3 regions of the Enterobacter sp. JS8-1 genome follow, and region 2 is predicted to be linked to each of the others. Evidence: predicted binding sites of a transcription regulator. Region 2 holds the regulator's gene; each other region holds the start of a gene.
The links. Region 2 encodes LexA, which represses DNA repair genes until DNA is damaged. Its sites were predicted from a motif close to TNCTGTATGTACATACAGNA; they were not measured.
Positions count from the first base shown of each region.

Region 1: the regulator LexA is predicted to act here: its motif matches at 1,848-1,867, upstream of umuD (translesion error-prone DNA polymerase V autoproteolytic subunit).
Region 3: the regulator LexA is predicted to act here: its motif matches at 2,063-2,082, upstream of sbmC (DNA gyrase inhibitor SbmC).

Region 1 is NZ_CP185807.1:80,310-83,588, forward strand. Features, by position in the region: gene ACOQH0_RS24450 (Y-family DNA polymerase) at 123-1,394, opposite strand; gene umuD (translesion error-prone DNA polymerase V autoproteolytic subunit) at 1,394-1,825, opposite strand; gene parM (plasmid segregation protein ParM domain-containing protein) at 2,058-3,029, shown strand; gene ACOQH0_RS24465 (plasmid partitioning/stability family protein) at 3,032-3,279, shown strand, end outside.
Region 2 is NZ_CP185805.1:288,414-291,692, reverse strand. Features, by position in the region: gene ACOQH0_RS01405 (CsbD family protein) at 1-128, opposite strand, end outside; partial or broken gene ACOQH0_RS01400 (hypothetical protein) at 178-252, opposite strand; gene dinF (MATE family efflux transporter DinF) at 249-1,586, opposite strand; gene lexA (transcriptional repressor LexA) at 1,649-2,257, opposite strand; gene ACOQH0_RS01385 (diacylglycerol kinase) at 2,366-2,734, opposite strand; gene plsB (glycerol-3-phosphate 1-O-acyltransferase PlsB) at 2,889-3,279, shown strand, end outside.
Region 3 is NZ_CP185805.1:3,072,969-3,076,247, forward strand. Features, by position in the region: gene ACOQH0_RS14680 (DUF496 family protein) at 1-276, opposite strand, end outside; gene ACOQH0_RS14685 (FUSC family protein) at 424-1,482, opposite strand; gene sbmC (DNA gyrase inhibitor SbmC) at 1,574-2,047, opposite strand; gene dacD (serine-type D-Ala-D-Ala carboxypeptidase DacD) at 2,166-3,279, opposite strand, start outside.

The DNA.
Region 1 (3,279 bases), on a different replicon from region 2:
TTAACACCGAGCGTAAGCAGAATTTATCCGTGCAGTTCCCTGGTGCTTCCTCGCTCACTCGCGGGCTTCGCCCTGTCGTTCGGCTGCGGCGAGCACTACTGGCTCTCTCTGAAAAGCGAAATTTAACCGATCCTCGCTATGGGGATATCTTTCCAGCGTGTGGTGTACGCAGGGGAGAGCATATCGCGTTTCATCTGCCATGCAGGCGCAATCCCTCGTCCTGCAAACCAGACCTGTCCCAGCCCGGAATGATTAATGCCATCGAGAACCTTCATCAGCTCAGCGCTGTGAGGACGTGGTGGACGTTCGTCGAACAGCTGCAGCTGCGAAACGCCGGAGCCGGTGAAGTCATTCAGCATCACACCGGCTTTAGCATACCGGTGCCCGTCCTTCCAGATACGCTCCAGAGCCGTTGTGGCGGCCGCAATGATGTCCCGGGTGTCCTGAGTGGGGGTAAGCAGTTTCTCCGTGGCCACGTTGCCGTAGTAAGGCTCTTTAACGGCGAACGGAGACGTTTTGATGAATACGGAAATATGCCGGCAGTACTGGCGCTCTTTACGCAGCTTTTCTGAGGCCCGTTCTGCGTACTGACAGACAGCCTGGCGCAGCGAATCGTATTCAGTGATCTTCTCGCCAAAACTGCGGCTGCAGACAATCTGTTGTTTAGTAGGCGGTGCTTCTTCAAGCGACATGCAGCTTTCCCCGTTCAGTTCGCGCACTGTTCGCTCGAGAACGACGGAGAAATTTTTCCGGATGAAGGCCGGGTTCGTCAGGGCCAGATCGAGCGCGGTCCTGATGCCAAGAACATTGAGCTTGCGTGCAATACGGTTTCCCACGCCCCAGATCTCTTCGACCGGCTGCAGTGAAAGCAGTTTCCGCGTTCGCTGAGGATTCCCCCGGGTCAGGGCGAGCACGCCACGAAACTGTTTCCACTCCTTTGAGGCCCACTGGGCTGATTTTGCCAGGGTTTTCGTCGGCCCGGCACCCACGCCGATGGTCAGACGGGTACAGTCATACACGTGCTGGCGCAGCTGCCGGCCGAAGTCCTCCAGGTCCATGCAGCGCTCAACGCCGGTCAGGTCGAGGAACATCTCGTCAATCGAATACTGTTCCACCCTGGGGGCCAGCTCCTCCAGGCAGCTCATCACGCGCGCTGACATCGAGGCATAAAGTTCATAGTTGCTTGAGAACGCGTATATTTTTTCCGGGTACTTTTCGTTTTTCATCTGAAACCACGGCGTGCCCATTTTGATCCAGGGCTTTGCCTCGGCACTTCTTGCGATGACGCAGCCATCGTTATTACTGAGCACCACAACCGGCTTTCCTTTCAAATCAGGGCGGAAAACACGTTCGCAGCTGGCATAAAAGCTGTTCACATCGGCCAGGGCAAACATCAGTACATCTCCCTCGGGCGGTGGATGATGTGCGTGACGACGCCAAAGATATCCAGATCGTCCGGGTCGGGATAAATCGGCGACCAGGCGGCGTTCATTGGCTGCAGCGTCAGTCGTGGCGTCAGCAGAAGCCGTTTAACCGTAAACTCCCCCTGCACGCTGGCCACAACAATATCGCCGTGCCGGGGCTTCTCTGCACTGTCCACAACCAGCAGATCGCCATTGTAAAGGCTGCCGTCGGACATGCTGTCACCGCTGGCACGGAGATAGTAAGTCGCGCTCGGGTGCCGTATGCAGTAATCATGGAGATCCAGGTCGGACTCGACATAGTCAGCGGCAGGGCTGGGAAAACCGCAACTGGCCAGGTCTGCAAACAACGGATGGGCCTGTGGCGGGAGTGCTTTCCCGGTGCTGAAAAGCTGCAGTTTCATCTTTCCTCCTGACGTCTAAATATACTGGTTATGCATACAGTATATTTAACAGCGCGAGGATAATCCAGATCACCAGCTTCATGAACAGGGTGAGTAACCTAAGTTACTCAAAATGCTATTTATTCTCATTGTGAGATATTTAAATTACTCACAATGAGAAAATAAGGCTTTTGTTTTGCCATTTTGCTCTTATAATATGTATCAAATTGAGTTTAATTAACGGAGCATAATGATGAATATTTACTGCGATGATGGTTCAACTAATGTTAAGCTGGCATGGTTTGAAGGAAACGAGCTGCAGACCCGGGTTTCAGCTAACTCCTTCCGGCATGGCTGGAAAGTGGCGGAATTCAGTGCCGCAACGTTCAACTATCAGGTGGGCACGCTGAAATACACCTGGGACAGCGTCAGCCGGGATGCCATCCCGACGACAAACGTGGAATACCAGTACGGTGATCTCAACCTGCTGGCCGTGCATCATGCCCTGCTGAACAGCGGACTTGAGCCGCAGCCGGTGAGCCTGACCGTGACGCTGCCCCTGAGCGAGTATTATGACGGGGACTGCCAGCGGAACGAGGAGAACATCCGACGCAAACGGGAAAACCTGATGCGTGAGCTGGTTCTGAATAAGGGCAGGGCATTTACCGTAACGGACGTGAAGGTGATGCCGGAATCACTGCCGGCGGCGTTCTCCCGTCTCGCCGAGCTGAAGCCCGGACCCGCTGAGACCACACTGATTATCGATCTCGGCGGAACCACGCTCGATGCCGGCGTTATTGTCGGACAGTTTGATGATATCAGTGCGGTACACGGCAATCCGTCTGTCGGCGTGTCACAGGTCACCCGCGCAGCTGCAGGCGCGCTGCGGGCTGCAGACAGCGAAACCAGCGCGCTTATTGCTGACACGGTCATCCGCAACCGCAATGATCGTCAGTATCTGCAGCGAGTGATCAACGATGCCGGAAAAATTGACGATGTTCTGAACAAAATTACAGAGGCAATCACTTCCCTGGGCGCGCGTGTCACCAGTGAGCTGACGGCCTTCAGGAACGTTAACCGGGTATTCCTGGTCGGGGGAGGGGCATCCCTCATTGAAGAGGCTATCCGTCAGGCCTGGCCTCTGGCTCCTGACCGTATCGAGGTTATAGGCGATCCGCAGCTGGCGCTGGCCAGAGAGATTGCCCTTTACAATAAAGAGGACTAAACGTGCCGGACGGCCAGTATTCTTTCTATCTTCACAGCGACGATCGCACCGACATCGCGGCGATGGCGACCATCAGCACCATCTCACAGCCCCTGCGCGGTGACTTCATCCGGACCGCCGCCACCGCCGGGGCGGTGATGTACCAGACGGATGCCCGTTTACCGGCGCTGATCCCGGTGTTCTTTGACGGGCATCTGAGCGCCATCCGGCTTTGTGCCGTGATGGCCCTGGTCTCCGGCACCTGGTCTTC
Region 2 (3,279 bases):
ATTTTACCGACAAGCTGATCGCGTTTACCTTCAATGACGGTCATATCGTCATCCGTCAGCTTACCCCACTGTTCTTTCGCTTTACCTTTAAACTGCTTCCAGTTGCCGCCGATTTCGTCTTTATTCATCATCGTGTCCTCTTAGTTAAGCGTTGGGTCGTAACGTCCGTTACGTTCTTTTCTGCTGGACGTGATAATAATTGTAGTTAAGGATTCGGCGGTTGATTTCATATTCGGAATCTTTAACCGTCACGATATATCGTGACGGGAAGGGAGCCAGGTATTGTTTTGCCAGTGGCGGTGCCAGATGAATGCCAGCGACAATCCGCGCAGCGACAGGAAAACCGCCAGTGCCAGCCATAAACCATGGTTGCCCAAATACGGTAAGGTCAGCAGCGTCATGCCAAAACCTGCAGCCGCGACCGCCATGCTGTTACGCATCTCCGCGCCGCGCGTTGCGCCAATAAACATGCCGTCCAGCAGATAACACCAGACGCCCACCACCGGTAAGATCACCTGCCAGATGAGATAGTGGCCCGCCAGTTCGCGTAAAGCCGGTAACGACGTGAGTAACGCGATAATATCGCTGCCGAAACAGGCATAAATCAGTGCGAATGCCAGCGCGACCAGACCTGACTGACGGCAAGCCGCTCGCCACACCTCGCGGAGCTGGCCACTTTCACGCGCACCGTATGCCTGCCCGGAGTGCGCCTCCACGGCGTAAGCAAAGCCATCCAGCGCATACGCGGTAAACGTCAGCAATGTCATCAGTACCGCGTTGACCGCAACGATCTCAGGCCCAAGACGGGCACCAAAAACCGTTAACGCACCAAAACAGAGTTGCAGCAGGAGCGAGCGCAACATGATGTCCCGGTTCAGCGCCAGCAGCTCGCGGATGTTGCCGCGCCACGCGGTTTTCAGCATGACGAGGGAGATTCCACGCATGACCAGTACGCGCCAGACCATCCACAGTCCGATGAGAAACGTGCTGTATTCTGCAACTGCGGTTGCCAGCGCCGCGCCCCGTACGTTCATGTGCAAGCCCATCACCAGCCAGAGGTCGAGCACGATGTTCAAAAGGTTTCCCACCACCAACAGGATGACCGGCGCACGAGCGTACTGCACGCCCAGCAGCCAGCCCAGCAGAACCAGGTTTGCCAGCGATGCGGGCGCGCTGAGCCAGCGGATTTCAAGGAAGCGCCTGGCCTGCTCCAGCACCGCCTCGCTGCCGCCCACAATGTGCAGAGCCAGATCAATCAGCGGCGTGCGAAACAGAACGATTAACGCGCCTGCCCCAAGCGCCAGAATGAGTGGCTGAACCAGCGCCCGCGCCAGTCGCAGCGGATCTTTCGCGCCATAGGCTTGTGCCGTAAGCCCCGTGGTACTCATGCGTAAGAAGAGCAGGAGCATAAAGAGAAAACTGGTCGCCGTTGCGCCAATCGCCACGCCGCCCAGATAAACGGGAGAATCCAGATGACCAATCACCGCGGTGTCCACCAGGCCAAGCAGGGGAACGGTGATATTGGAAAAAATCATCGGCAGTGCAAGACGCCACAATGCCTTATCAGAAGCCGTCAGCAGTGACATGAAAAATACCGGGAATGGGAAATGATCCAGGCTACGGAGACCCGTAGCCTGTCAGGAAGAAGTTACAGCCATTCACCGTTGCGGATAACACCAACGGCGAGACCTTCAATGGAGAAGTTCTGTTCGCGCAGATCCACCACAATCGGGGAGAATTCGTTATTTTCGGGCAGCAGCTGTACGGTATTACCCTGTTTTTTCAGCCGTTTGACGGTCACTTCATCATCAATACGCGCGACCACAACCTGACCGTTACGTACATCCTGCGTTTTGTGAACGGCCAGCAGATCGCCGTCAAGAATGCCGATATCTTTCATAGACATCCCGCTGACGCGCAGCAGGAAATCCGCACTCGGCTTGAACATACCAGGATCAACCTGATAGTGACCTTCAATATGCTGCTGGGCCAACAGAGGTTCACCTGCGGCGACACGACCAATCAGCGGAATACCTGTCTCTTCTTCCACCAGCAGACGAATGCCGCGAGACGCGCCAGACACAATTTCAATCACACCTTTGCGCGCCAGCGCTTTCAGGTGTTCCTCGGCCGCATTTGGAGAACGGAAGCCCAGACGCTGAGCGATTTCCGCACGCGTGGGTGGCATACCCGTCTGGCCGATATGATCCCGGATGAGATCAAACACCTCTTGCTGCCTGGTCGTTAACGCTTTCATTCCGCCCCCTGGGTGTATATACAGTTATGCTGTGAGTATATACAGTCAAAGGCGATTTTGGAACCAAAAACTGCACAAAAAACCAGGGACTTAATTATTCCTCGAGGCTCATCGGAAATGTGACCAAAGCAACGTAACCCAAGTGATCGCTGCCGTGATAATCGCCAACAGCACAGCGGCAGACCCCATGTCTTTCGCACGGCCAGAAAGTTCGTGGAAATCTGAACCGATACGGTCCACAACCGCCTCAATAGCGCTATTGAGAATTTCCACTATCATCACCAAAAGAACAGAGCCGATGAGAAGTACGCGGGTAATAGCATCAACATCAAGGAAACAGGCGATGATAACCGCGACGATAGCGGCAACGCCCTCCTGGCGAAACGCGGCTTCATTGACCCATGCGGCACGGAAACCTTTCCATGAATAGCCGGCAGCTTTGATGATTCGAGTTAACCCAGTGGTATTATTGGCCATTAATAGAACCTTTTATTGGAAATAGCGTCAGTAACTCTGGCAGCAGCGCGTTTCGCTGTAGCCTGAAGTATGACGGGTAACAACAGAAATTTTGCGCGCTTTCTGTTATCCTTGCGCCGCAATTGCATTATTAACCAGAGGCTTTACATCGTTTATGTCCGGCTGGCCACGAATTTACTACAAATTACTTAATTTACCATTAAGCGTCCTGGTAAAAAGTAAGTCTATCCCAGCAGAACCTGCGCTGGAATTAGGGCTCGATACGTCGCGCCCTATTATGTACGTTTTGCCTTATAACTCGAAGGCAGACCTGCTGACGCTTCGCGCCCAATGTCTGGCGCATGATTTACCTGACCCACTTGAACCGCTTGAAGTTGATGGCACTCTGCTGCCGCGCTACGTGTTTATTCACGGCGGGCCGCGCGTGTTTACCTATTACACGCCGAAAGAAGAGTCCATCAAGCTGTTCCATGACTATCTCGACCTGCACCGCAGCAATCCCGATCTGGATGTGCAGATGGTGCCGGTCTCAGTGATGTTTGGTC
Region 3 (3,279 bases), 2.1 Mb from region 2:
GTCGCGACGCTCTTTGGACAGCTCAGCATTTTTGATGATGTAGTCATCAACACGGTCTTCGTAATCGCTCTTCATGCTGGCGATGATGCCCTGAATAGCTTCAACGCTCATGCCTGGCTTGATGTAGTCGCTCAGGTTGTCGAGCAGCAGAACACGTTTCTGGTTGTCACGGATCTTCTTCTCAACGTCCTGGATTTCACGCTGCAGTTTGTTTTTGCGGCGGAACAGGCGGACGAATTCCAGAACATCCTGGAACGAAGGCTTGGTAGTTTCCATTTTTACACCCCTGATAATGTGAGATTCGGATTCGTTAAGGCAACCGTTGTAACAGACAGCGGCTGCGAATGACAATGAGTATATCGTTTAAATCTATCATAACCCCAATTGCTGCTGAATCGAAGCAGCAGGCGTCACATACGCCTTTTATTTGCGCAGCGCCCGGCAAATAAGATGCGATAAGAGCTCAAGCTGCCGCGCCAGTTCCATACTCAGCCAGACGTAGCCATGAATGGGCGTTTCCGCCACGTTATCGCTCTGGCGTTCATTGATTAGCTGCTTCAGCTCCGCGACGATCTCATTCAGTCGCTCGCTGTTGGCCAGTATCGGCTGCGGGTTGCCTTCATAGAGCGCATGGGCGATGGTCAACAGGGTTTGCTGCGTCATCTGCTGGGTCTCTTTGAGCGTATGCGCATTAAGCATCAGCAGATGGCTGGGACGCGAGGCCCAGTGGGCGTTGATCTGCAGCTCAAGCATGCAGACCAGATTGCGGCTTACCGTCTGGATGGCTTCGAAAATCGCTTTCTGAATATGGGTTTCTTTGCTGGCGGGCGTGATCAGGCCGCGCATTTTGACGACATCATTGAGGATCTTCTGCAGGTGTTTTTCCAGCCGTGGCCGTTCAACCAGATTCGGGGAAAAGCCGGCCTGATAGACACGGTTAAATGCCGTCACGTAATTCGCCATCTGGATGCGCCAGTGCAGAAAGGCGCGTTGCGGCCAGATCCCCGTAAACAGCATCGCCAGCAACGAGCCGAGCACCACATCCCCGCTTCGCCACAGCGCCGTAGTCATATCCCCGGCGGGCGCACCGACCACCACCGCGAGAGTAATCCCAATCAGCAACGCCTGATACGGTCTTTTGCCCAACGCCAGCCAGCCGCAGAGGAACATGGCGGCGCCGCACCATGCCAGCATGACAGGAAAGGAGATCAGCTCCAGTTTCAGGGCGATTAGCCCAAGGGCGGAGCCTAATACGGTCCCACCAATTCGCTCAAGCGCGCGCGGAACAACGTTTCCCCAAAAGGAGATGGGCCCCATCACGACCACCAGCGTAATCAGCGGCCACGTCCCCTCCGGAACATCCAGCAAGCGAACCAGTACAAACGTCAACACGAACGCCAGCGCGATGCGACACCCATGCACCACGCGGTAATGTTTGTACAACCGAATTTCAAACGGCGTTAATGATTTGTCGGGACGCACACCCGCTCTCCAGCTACACGGCAAATCACAATTGTACTGTGTTTTCAGCCGGGTGGATCGCCCCCGGCTAAAAATCCCACTTTTTACAGGGTTAACCCGCTTTATGCTCTACCGCGACGAACATCTCAATGTCCCAGTAGCCATCCGCATTACCATCATTAAGATAGCGTTCGAAGCAGGGTTTTGGAGCAATCTGGTACTTATTGTCCTGCAGGAGGGAATTAAAGAACTGATACCACGGGGTCGCAAAGTCGTAATTTTCAACACGTGCCGTCGCGACCGCATAATCCCCGGCCACAATTTCGGTCATCATCACCCCTTCACTGTTATCGGGAATGATAAAGTCGTCGGGTACCGTGACGGCAGTGTCACAGCGCAGTTTTTCTGCCGGGACCTCATCAGGATTATCGTAGTAAACCGCTACCCACTCCAGCGGCTGAATGTGACGCCCATCCACCCACATGACCAGTTGTTCAAAGCCCTGCTTAACGGTTTTTTCCCACGGCCCAACAAGGTGAAAACCTGCGATTTTACGTTTCTGTTGCTGCTTGATGCTGTAGTCCATGCTGCCTCCGTTTATTACTGTATATTTATACACTATAAAGCAGAATGAATATTATCGGCAAACGAGGAGTGTTTATTATGTGAGCAGACTCGCAACCCTGCCAGTCTGCTCAAAATGGTTAGATGGTGTGTTGCAGATAATCACTCAGGCGGGAGAAAATACCGCCTTTATCAACGCGTTCCAGCGTGACCAGCGGCCAGTGCGCCACCAGCTTATCGCGGTCGTACAGCTGAATTTCACCGACCCGCTGATGGGCGGCAATTGGGGCTTCCAGCGCTTTTGTATCCAGTACGTATTTAGCCTTAATGTTCGGTACTTCCGCTTTTGGCAAGGCCAGCCAGAAGTCCTGATCGGTTCCCAGGTTTACCTGTTCTTTATCACCGTACCAGATCCGCTCGGTCCCCACTTTTTTACCGCTGTGCAGGATCTGCACCGTATCAAAGTTCTGTTGTCCCCAGTGGAGCAGCTTGCGCGCCTGATCTTCACGCCCCTTCGGGCTGTCTGCGCCCATTACCACGGCGATCAAGCGACGCTGCCCGTCCACCGCGGAGGCAATCAGGTTAAAGCCCGCGCCGGAGGTATGCCCCGTTTTCAGACCGTCCACGTTCATGGTTTTATCCCACAGCAGGCCGTTGCGGTTCTGCTGGGTGATCCCGTTCCAGGTCAGGCTCTTCTCGCTGTACATATGATAAAACTCTGGCTCACCGTGAATGATCGCACGGGAGAGAACGGCCAGATCGTAAGCGGAACTGTGCTGCCCAGGTGCATCCAGTCCGTGAACGGTTTCGAAATGGGTGTCGCGCAGGTTCAGCTTTTGCACATAGTCATTCATCATCTTCACAAACTGCGGCTGGCCGCCCGCGACGTGATCGGCCAGCGCCACGCAGGCATCGTTACCGGAGTCGACAATCAGGCCCCGGCTAAGATCGCGTACGGAAACGCGATCGCCCTCTTTCAGAAACATCAGAGACGATCCGTCAAAGACCGGGTTACCTTTCGCCCACGCGTCGCGCCCAACCGTGACGATATCATCCGGGCTGATGCGATGGCTGTCGATAGCGCGGTCGACGACGTAGCCCGTCATCAGCTTGGTCAGGCTTGCCGGATTACGCTGTTGATGTTCGTTGCCCGCCGTTAATATCTGACCAGTAGTGTAATCCATCAGCACCCACGACCCCGCCTGGATGGCCGGTGGCTGCGGGGAGAAATCCAGCGGATCGGCAGCCAGCGCA